DNA from 2 places in the Psychrobacillus sp. FSL K6-1464 genome. Region 2 is predicted to be linked to the other one. Evidence: riboswitches for the same ligand, from Rfam matches in the RefSeq annotation. Region 2 holds a riboswitch; the other holds the start of a gene.

Evidence for each region. A riboswitch is a leader RNA that binds a small molecule or an ion and turns the genes downstream of it on or off. The one in region 2 is predicted to bind FMN.
Region 1: linked by a shared signal. The riboswitch ahead of ribE (riboflavin synthase) and the one ahead of MKX39_RS07360 (ECF transporter S component) in region 2 are both predicted to bind FMN.

The regions. Positions count from the first base shown of each region.
Region 1 is NZ_JBBOOP010000001.1:1,345,099-1,349,943, reverse strand. It holds gene ribH (6,7-dimethyl-8-ribityllumazine synthase) at 1-114, opposite strand, end outside; partial or broken gene ribB (3,4-dihydroxy-2-butanone-4-phosphate synthase) at 151-738, opposite strand; gene ribE (riboflavin synthase) at 751-1,389, opposite strand; FMN riboswitch at 1,530-1,661, opposite strand; FMN riboswitch at 1,864-1,995, opposite strand; gene MKX39_RS06425 (MarR family winged helix-turn-helix transcriptional regulator) at 2,147-2,590, opposite strand; gene MKX39_RS06420 (SDR family NAD(P)-dependent oxidoreductase) at 2,605-3,360, opposite strand; gene MKX39_RS06415 (hypothetical protein) at 3,516-3,740, shown strand; gene MKX39_RS06410 (YitT family protein) at 3,801-4,685, opposite strand.
Region 2 is NZ_JBBOOP010000001.1:1,505,186-1,510,030, forward strand. It holds gene MKX39_RS07345 (ATP-binding protein) at 1-323, shown strand, start outside; gene sigX (RNA polymerase sigma factor SigX) at 369-905, shown strand; gene MKX39_RS07355 (hypothetical protein) at 898-2,145, shown strand; FMN riboswitch at 2,410-2,542, shown strand; gene MKX39_RS07360 (ECF transporter S component) at 2,696-3,289, shown strand; gene MKX39_RS07365 (ferredoxin) at 4,018-4,266, opposite strand; gene MKX39_RS07370 (helix-turn-helix domain-containing protein) at 4,377-4,845, shown strand, end outside.

The DNA.
Region 1 (4,845 bases), 160 kb from region 2:
CCCATCTATTGCACCGTCAACTAGTTTTGCATTGATGAAATCATTAAAACGTCCGACAACAATACCTACTTTCAAATCTGTTCCGATTAAATTTGCTTCGATTGTTTTTACCATCTTATTCTCTCCTTAGCTAGCTTTAATATTTATTAAATACCTTGATAGTTCTTCGATTGTGACAATCTTTAATTGATATTGTTTGGCAAGTTCCAGTAAATCTGGTAAGCGTGCCATTGAACCATCATCGTTCATTATTTCGCAAATTACACCTGATTTAGCTGAGGCACAAAGCATGGCAAGGTCAACTGCAGCTTCCGTATGACCTCGTCTTTCCAGTACACCACCTGGCTTTGCGATTAGCGGAAAGACATGTCCTGGTCGTTTAAACTGTTGTGCCTTTGCTTGTGGTTTAATGACTTGTAACATCGTCTCTGATCGATCAAACGCACTTATGCCCGTTGAAGTGTTTTCATGATCAATCGACACAGTAAATGCAGTTTGATGAGAATCTGTATTATTAGAAACCATCGGATGTAATTGCAATACCTCTGCGATTTCTTCATGGATAGGCATACAAATCAATCCTCGACCATACTTAGCCATGAAATTGATGTTTTCTGGTGTTGCAAATTCTGCTAAGCAAAGGAAATCGCCTTCATTTTCGCGGTTTTCATCATCTACTAAAATAATAAGCTTTCCTTGTGTTAAATCTGTAATTGCTTCTTCTATCGTATTTAGCATGCTAATTTCTCCTTAAAAACCGTTCTGCTGTAAAAAGTCCTGGGTGATGATAGTCGATTCACTTTTCTTTGTACTAAATTGATGCACGTACTTCCCTAGCATATCACCTTCGATATTAACGAGTTCACCCGCTTTTTTCACACCTAGAACTGTTTCCTTATTTGTGTGGGGAATTAATGAAACTGTTACTGTCGACTTATTTATAGCAAAAATAGTTAAACTTGTTCCATCAATCGTTATAGATCCCTTTGGAATACAAAAGTGACTTGCCTCTTCTGGTACAATAATATCGATATACACTGCATTTGCTGCATGGCGCTTTTTCAATATGGTACCCACACCATCCACATGTCCTGTAACGAAATGTCCACCGAATCGACCGTTTGCCGCTAATGCTCTTTCTAAATTGACAACTGAACTGCTATTTAATAATTTTGTTGTAGTTGCATAAAACGTCTCTGGCATAACGTCCACTGTAAATTCAAATCTTGAAAATGCGATTACTGTTAAACAGACACCATTCACTGCAATACTATCACCTAATTTGATGTCCTCTAAAATTCGTTTTGCTCGGATAATAAGTTGCATACTGCTAGCAGATGTTTGTACGTTCTTAATGGTGCCAAGCTCTTCAACAATTCCTGTAAACATCGTATCCTCCTTATTAGTAAGTACTTTTAGATGGAATCTAAAGCCTACTTCAAACAAAAACCTCCGTACACATAAGTGTCGGAGGGAAATTAGGTAGATTCAAATAAGCCTTTTGTGTTTTTCTCTCAAAAAGCATTGAACTACTCCTTCTCCCATCCAGACTATAACTGTCGGCTTTGGATTTCCACCAAATCATGCGTTTTACGGCTCACAGGCTTTGAGGTTGCTCTCTTACTGTCGATTGGGAATTTCACCCGACCCCGAAGGATAGTTATTCAATTTTAAAAAATAGAAGCGCCTATGCCCGCGGGATCATGTCCCAACAAACTGACTTGCCCAAATTTGTTGGCACTGACAAGCGCTATAGCTAGACATTAAAAAACGCACCCAAATTTATGGATGCGAGAGAAGTCATACTTTAATAAGCCTGTTGTTCCTTTTTTAGCATAACTAAAAAACCTCCAAATAGGCGACTTTCTCCTTCTCCCATCCAGACTTTAACTGTCGGCTTTGGATTCTCACCAAATCATGCGTTTTACGGCTCACAGGCTTTGAGATTGCTCTCTTACTGTCGATTGGGAATTTCACCCGACCCCGAAGGAATGTTATAAAATTGTTATTAGCATAACAATTTCATATCTTAATTGCAAGGAGTTAAGTACTTTTACATTATACAAAAGGATTTTGAAAAACATAAAAAGCTAAGAACCTCTTATGTTGAGGGTCTTAGCTAACTTTTCTCTAAAAAATAATTAGATCATGATGATGACAATCTTTTATTTTTCATACTGTTTAATATTTTTTGCTGTATATATAAATACTGATCTAATTCTTCCACAGTCAACTCTTCAAATAACTCCACAAATATTTCTTCGCCAATCTTTTGTGCTTCCATTAAAGCAGATCGCCCTTTTTCTGTAATCTGAAGATGGATCGTCCGGCGATCTTCTTCACTATACAGTCGTTCCGCTAATTCGAACTTCACGAGCTTGCTAGAAATATTTGTAATTGCTCCTTTTGTATACCCTAAGGTATCTGCTAAATCACTTTGCATTACCGGACCATTTGTACGTAATTGAGCTAGTACCAAAATTGCAGATATTCCCACTGGAAATTCAAATTTAGAAGAGAATTTAACTATATTTTCGTTTGAGATTATTTCAGTTGCATGAATCAATTTAAATAAATTTGTTTTCTCCATACTACATCCTTCTATTAACGCAGCATGATGGATCCACCATCAACCATCATCGTTTGACCTGTAATATATCTTGAATCCTCACTAGCTAAAAATACTGCTACACGACCAATATCCTCTTCTACTTCACCGAAACGACCCATCGGTATTTTACTTAGTACTGCTTCATAATATTCAGGTTGAGCTTTTGCCCATGCTTGTACTCCCTCTGAGTTAGCAACCGGACTGATAATATTCACATTAATACCAAAACGACCCCATTCGTTTGCAGCTACACGTGATATCCCACGAATTGCCTCTTTAGCAGCAGCATATGCTCCTTGAGTTTCATGACCAGCCAATCCTGCCCCTGAAGCAAAGTTAATAATATTTCCTTTTGTTTCTTTTAAGTAAGGCAGTGCAGCCTGCATTAAATAGAATGTTGGATAGAATCCAGTCCCAAATGATAGATCAAGATCCGCTTGTGTAATATTCTCAATCGTTAATTGTTTTGATGCATGTGCATTATTTACAAGTACATCCAACTTACCATAGTTATCAACTATTGTTTTAATGATGTTTGGTAAGTTTTCGCGATCCATAAGATCTGCTTTTAAAAACATTGATCTTGGGGAAATTTCTTGTAATAATTTCTCACTTGCTTTACCTGTCTCCTCATTCACATCTACAATTGCAACGATTGCGCCTTCTTTAGCCATTGCTTTTGCCATCCCAAATCCAATTCCACCAGCACCACCAGTAATGATTACAACTTTATCTTGAAGTTTACTCATCTTTAACACTCCTTTTTCTCTAATGATTTCCAATTTAGTTTAACACTAAACAATTTAACGATAAACTAATATGATTTATCCATTTAAAAGTTCTATAACTTTTAAATAATCATAAAATACATAGATTCTAAATTATAAAGTAAGGGGAAATGGAAATGTTTGCAGTTCATTTTATGGAGAAAAATATGGTTATTTTAACTCAAGTATTAAGAGATATCCCTTTCATCGATGATGATCTTAAAATCAAAGGTAGAAAAGGTAAAGTAATTAATGTACTGGAAACAGAAGAAAATGGTATTCAGGTTCAAGTAGAATTTGAAAAAGTGGTAGATAAAAACAAAACTTCTGTAAAAGATCTCGGGAAGAAGAAACGAAAATAACTTTAAAACAATAATACCCGTTAAATGAGCATATATACTCATTTAACGGGTATTTATATTTTAGTGAATATCTCGTTTTTTGAACGTACCGCCTCTTACTTCTGCCACATCTGTGATCACAATAAAAGCACCAGGATCCAATTCTTTAATAATTGTTATTAACTTGTTTTCTTCCATGCGAGTGATTACACATGTGACAATATCCATAGTTTCATTGGAGAAACCTCCGCGACCACTGGAGTACGTTACACCACGACCTAAACGATCCTGTATGGCAGACCCAATTTCCTCGGATTCTTTACTAACTATTCGAACTGATTTGGAACTTTCAAGTCCAACTTGAATAACATCAATAACTATTTTAGCTATGTAATAAGTAGTAGCTGAATAGAGTGCTCCTTCTAAACCATATATAAAACCAGCACCTAGAAAAATAAACGCATTAATAAATAAGATTATATCTCCTACTGAAAATGGTACTTTTCGAGATACTAGAACCGCTAAAACTTCTGCACCATCAAGTGCACCACCGTTACGTAATACCACACCAATACCAATACCTAGCATTACCCCTCCAGATATTACTACTAATAGTGGATCTTTTGCACTTAGAATCGGCTCAATTTGATGCATTAAAACTGTTGAAATAGATAGGGATGCTATACCAATAATACTCATTATTGCAAAGGTTTTCCCCACTTGTTTATAACCAATATATACAAACGGTATATTTAATATAAAGAGTAAAAGTCCAAGTGGTATATTAAACAAATATGTTCCCATGATACTAACACCTGTTACGCCGCCGTCAATAACTGAGTTTGGTATTAAAACTGCTTCCAGTGCATAACCAGCTATAGCTGCTCCTATTACGATTAAAATTATTCTACGGACTTTATCCGCTACTTTATTTTTCTGCATAATTTCTAAAACTCCCTTATTCATAAAAAGATTAAACAAATATGATTACTATTAATTTTAAAGAAAAAAAGACTGAGTTACAAGATTAAATCTGCATAACGTAATACTTTTCAGTTTTTGATATTTATCCTCTCCTGTAAGCGAGAAAAGCCCGTAAACTTTTAAGGTTCACAGACTTTTCTTT
Region 2 (4,845 bases):
AAGTACTAACCAATTTAATCGATAATGCACTTAGACATACTCCAGAAAATGGTTCTGTTACCGTGCAATTGAGTATGACAGACACAGAGTTCGTTATAAAGGTTATCGACACAGGGTATGGGATTCCGAAAGAAGATCTTCCATATGTATTTGAACGTTTTTATAAAGCAGATAAAGCCAGAACAAGGGGAAAAAGTGGCACAGGCTTAGGATTGGCTATTGCTAAAAACATAGTAGAACGACATGATGGTGTGTTATCAGCGGAAAGCGAAATAGGGATAGGAACATCCTTTATCATTAAATTGCCAATAGAAACCGTGTAACAAATACTTACTTGAAACGACTAATTGATAGAACGGGGGGAGCATATGAATGACTCCGTTTTCCACCGCTTGTATGATACCTATCATCAAGACGTTTTTCAGTTTCTCATATATTTGGTGAAAAATAGACAAACTGCGGAAGACTTGGTCCAAGAAGTATATGTACGAGTACTCAGAGCTTATAGTAGCTTCGAGGGGAAAAGTTCAGAAAAAACATGGCTATTCTCAATAGCCAAAAACATAGCAATTGACCATTTTAGAAAACAAGCTGTCCGGAAAAAGAGATTATTTGACTCATTTGACTGGGAAACGATGCAACTTGCATCTTCAGATATGCTACCGGAAGATTTAGTGCAGCTCAATGATGAGATGAGAACATTATTAGTTGCGTTGGATGATTGTACGGGAGATCAGAAAATGGTTATTATAATGCGGTATTTCCAGGAGCTTTCGATTGCAGAAACATCGGAAATCTTAAATTGGTCCGAAGGGAAAGTGAAGACAACGCAACATCGTGCAATAAAAGCACTTCGTGAGCGATTATCTGATAAGCAAAAGGAGGCAGATGTTCATCATGAGTGAGAAAAAAGCAGAAGACCGTGAATTAGATGAACTATTAAAAAAGATGCCCAAGTTTACAGATAAGCGCTCAAAAGAAGAAATTTACCAGCAGCTTAAGTCAAAAATAGAAACGCAAGAGAAATTTGAGCAACGTAAACGAATACAGGTGTCTATGAACAAATGGCTACCATTTATCATTTCTGTAGCATCTGTATTATTATTAACCGTACTCGTCTCTTCCTATATAAATAACAATGAGAGCTCCACAGCTGATACTGTCGAAGAATCGACCACAGCAGACGATCAAATGAGAACTCTAGAAGTACCAGAGGAATCCTCTATGGATGCTAAAGAAGAAGAATCTGTTGGTATGACAACTATGTCTGAAAAGTTAGCTCCTAATGTAGAATTAGCCCCATTTGATAGGACTTTTACTTCTGTTTATGAGCAGGATTTAGGTGATGGAACGGTATTTCATTTTTCTCTATTGGAAAATGCGCTCACTGTACCAATCACGATTGTCATTCCTCAAGAGAAAATAGAAGCGGATTTTCCAAATATGGAACCTAGTAGCTTAGAATTATATAATCAGTATGCTTTGGAGATTGACGAAACTTCTCTTGGTTTCCAAGAATATCATCCTTACAAAGGCTACTTTATAGCAGAAGGTAAAATATTAAAACATTACTTACCAGCAGATCATGGCTACGATTCTGCACCTGGAACAGCTGTACCATACATCTCTTCAATCAATGAGGTCTTTACCGATTTTGATTCGTTCTTAAGAGTAAATGAAGATGGATCCCCAATCGAATGGGATCAAGTAGGGACTATAGATGAACCTTTGGTGTTAACTGGCACAGAGCAGAAGGTAAATTATTTTGCATATAAGGCTTTTAATCAAGTGACCTATTTAACGCCAAACTTCAATAAAACTTTCAATACACTATTAGAAGCATTGCAGGGGATGAAAAATCCTGAAAATGAAATTTATACTTCTGTTATTCCGAATGATGTAACTTATTCAGTTAAGGAAGATAAGGGACTTGTTGTACATTTTGATGAGCCTTTAGATTTGGAATCACTAAATGCAAGTGAGGCATCCCGTTTGATAGAAGCTTTCTCGCTTACAGCTGCAAGCTTCAATCAAACTATCCGATTAGAGAATATCGTACAAGAAAAATGGAATGAAATAGATTTTTCTAGTCCACTTCCAGTTCCAGTGGGGCCAAATGGTTTTACTATGCAAACAATTCAATAATAAAAAAATGCCAATGCTTATTAACTTAAGCTTGGCATTTTTGTTTTAAGATATATGTGATAGCCCATACATTTGTGAAAATAGCCCATAAGGCTTCGAATACCGCCCATAAGCAATCCGATACAGCCCTTAAATTTTTATTATCGCCCATAACATAAATTTGCCTAGTATTCTCAGTTGCAAACAGGTCTGTTGCATATATTGTTTTAATTTGATAAAATGTTATTAATTCAAGATATATTCTTGGAGGACAACAAAATATTGATTCATCTTCGGGGCAGGGTGCAATTCCCGACCGGCGGTATTAGAAATTTATTTCTTCAGCCCGCGAACCTTAACAGGTTGATTTGGTTAAATTCCAAAGCCGACAGTATAGTCTGGATGGGAGAAGGTGAAGGTGCAGTCGTTTTTCGTATGCTTATACGGATACGCTTATTAAAGTGTACCTTATTTCTCCCTTGAACTTCTATAAGTTCGAGGGATTTTTTAAGTATGCAAACGTTCTGAACCTTTCTTCTTGTGGAGTGAATCGCAAAAGGAGAGAGGATTTATGTTAAAAGGCAAAACGCGAATGCTTATTGCAGTCGCAATGCTGAGTAGTATTTCTTTTGTTTTAATGCTACTTGCATTTCCATTACCGGTTTTACCGGCTTATTTAAAGGTGGACTTTAGTGATATACCAGCATTAATCGCTGCAATCACAATGGGACCAGTTGCAGGAATTTTAGTCGCATTTTTAAAAAATGTGCTAGATTGGTTATTTGCAGGAAGTCCAACTGGTGTACCTGTTGGTCATATGGCTAACTTTGTAACTAGTATCTTGTTTATCACACCTGTGTATTTGATTTATCGCAAAGTTACTTCGTCCAAAGGCATTATGGCAGGACTCGGAGCAGGTACAGTCTCTATGGCTATTGGGATGAGTGTACTAAATTATTATGTATTTTTACCAATGTACGCTTATTTCTTAAATTTCCCTATGGAAACAGGCACTGCTTTGTTTAATACGATCATTTTTGGTATATTACCATTTAATCTTATTAAAGGTATATTAGTAACGATCGTGATGATTGTTTTATTCAAACGAATGAAGCCATTGCTTGATAAAGTAACTAGTTCATATATGAAACCTAATACAAATTAACAAAAAGTTGTTTCTCCACTAGGAGGAACAACTTTTTTTAAAAAGAAAATATACTTGGTTCATGGAGCTGAAAAGAAAGAATGATAATACTGATTTTCGCTTCAGGCGGACGCTTTCCGCGGGCTTGGCTTCAGCCTCCTCGTTCGCTGCGCTTCTGTGGGGTCTTCAGCTCAAGCTACCCGCTGGAGTCGTCACCTTGCGCTACAATCAAATAAACGGGTAGTACCCAACAAGAAGATTTAACATAGCTTATCGCTTAAGTCACAAGAGTGTTAAAATCTTAGAAATGGAAAAGTTATTTGTATTCACTTTTGAATTAAATGTTATTCTCCATTGATAGGTAAGAAGGTAGATTTCTCGTACATTAGTGGAAATAAAGAGAAATAGTAAGTGTTGCCAAAATAAAGAAGCAAACGAGTGAACGAAATTGCATCTTCGGGCTCGCACGATGCGGGTCAGGCAGTCGTTGCGACAGGATGTCGCGTACTTAGACTGTCATCCATCACCTCTAAGAATAAGAAAGTATCTTATCTCTAGTTATCTAAAAACGCCCTTACCTGTTTCTAAATGTTGTAGAAGGGTGAGACAGTCAAACGATAGTAATAAGTCTGTCCAAAGCCATGCGAAAACAATTGAAACGGATATTGACCGACCTAGCGTCTAGTTGTCTGATATTATTAGAATGAAAAATGGTGATTATGACAAAGTCACAACCACCATTCCATATACTATTCGTATTTCAGTGCGTCGCCTTCGAATGATTCATCTGCGACTTTAATAGAATCAGTAGGACAGCCTTCAAAAGCGTCTTCCATATCTTCCATTAGTTCTTCTGGAACTTCTGTTGTACCCATGTTATTATCTAAAATAACGAAGGCAATACCTTCATCATCATAGTCATAAATATCTGGGGCAGCGGCTCCACATGCTCCGCACGCTATACATGTATCTTTATCTACAATTGTATATTTTGCCATTATTATATTCTCTCCTTTATAACTACTAACACGAATATGCTATCGTATTCATTCTAAAGATGTTTTCCCTATATTTCAACCAAAATACTTCAGAAAAGAGAGGTATTCCTATGCATTTTCATCAAATATTACTATTTATTATACATAAGTTATCCGGACAACGTTCTGAGAATGCTCCTTATTATTTATTAAAAGGTAAAAAATCAGGACAAACTATTCAAGATGTGACATATTTTCAACTTCATGCTTTTTTCTCTATTCTCCCACAATTATCGAAGGAAGACTATGATATTGAAATTAATGAGTTGCATAACCGTGGTCTAATTCAGGTAGAGGAATCACTCGTCTATATTACAGAAAAAGGAATAGCTACAGTAGTGGAAGGTAAAGAGTTTCTATTCAATGGCTGGGAATACAGAGGGAGGGAACAATTATTTTGGAAAAGATTGGACTTAGTGATCCAAACTTTGTCCCAGTTCCAAGCAAAAGAGAAAAAATTTGTGCCAAATCAAAAGGATATGGCTATTCAGAATTTCGTCAAGGACTTCCTCATCCAACATAACTTTCGTGAATTTAACT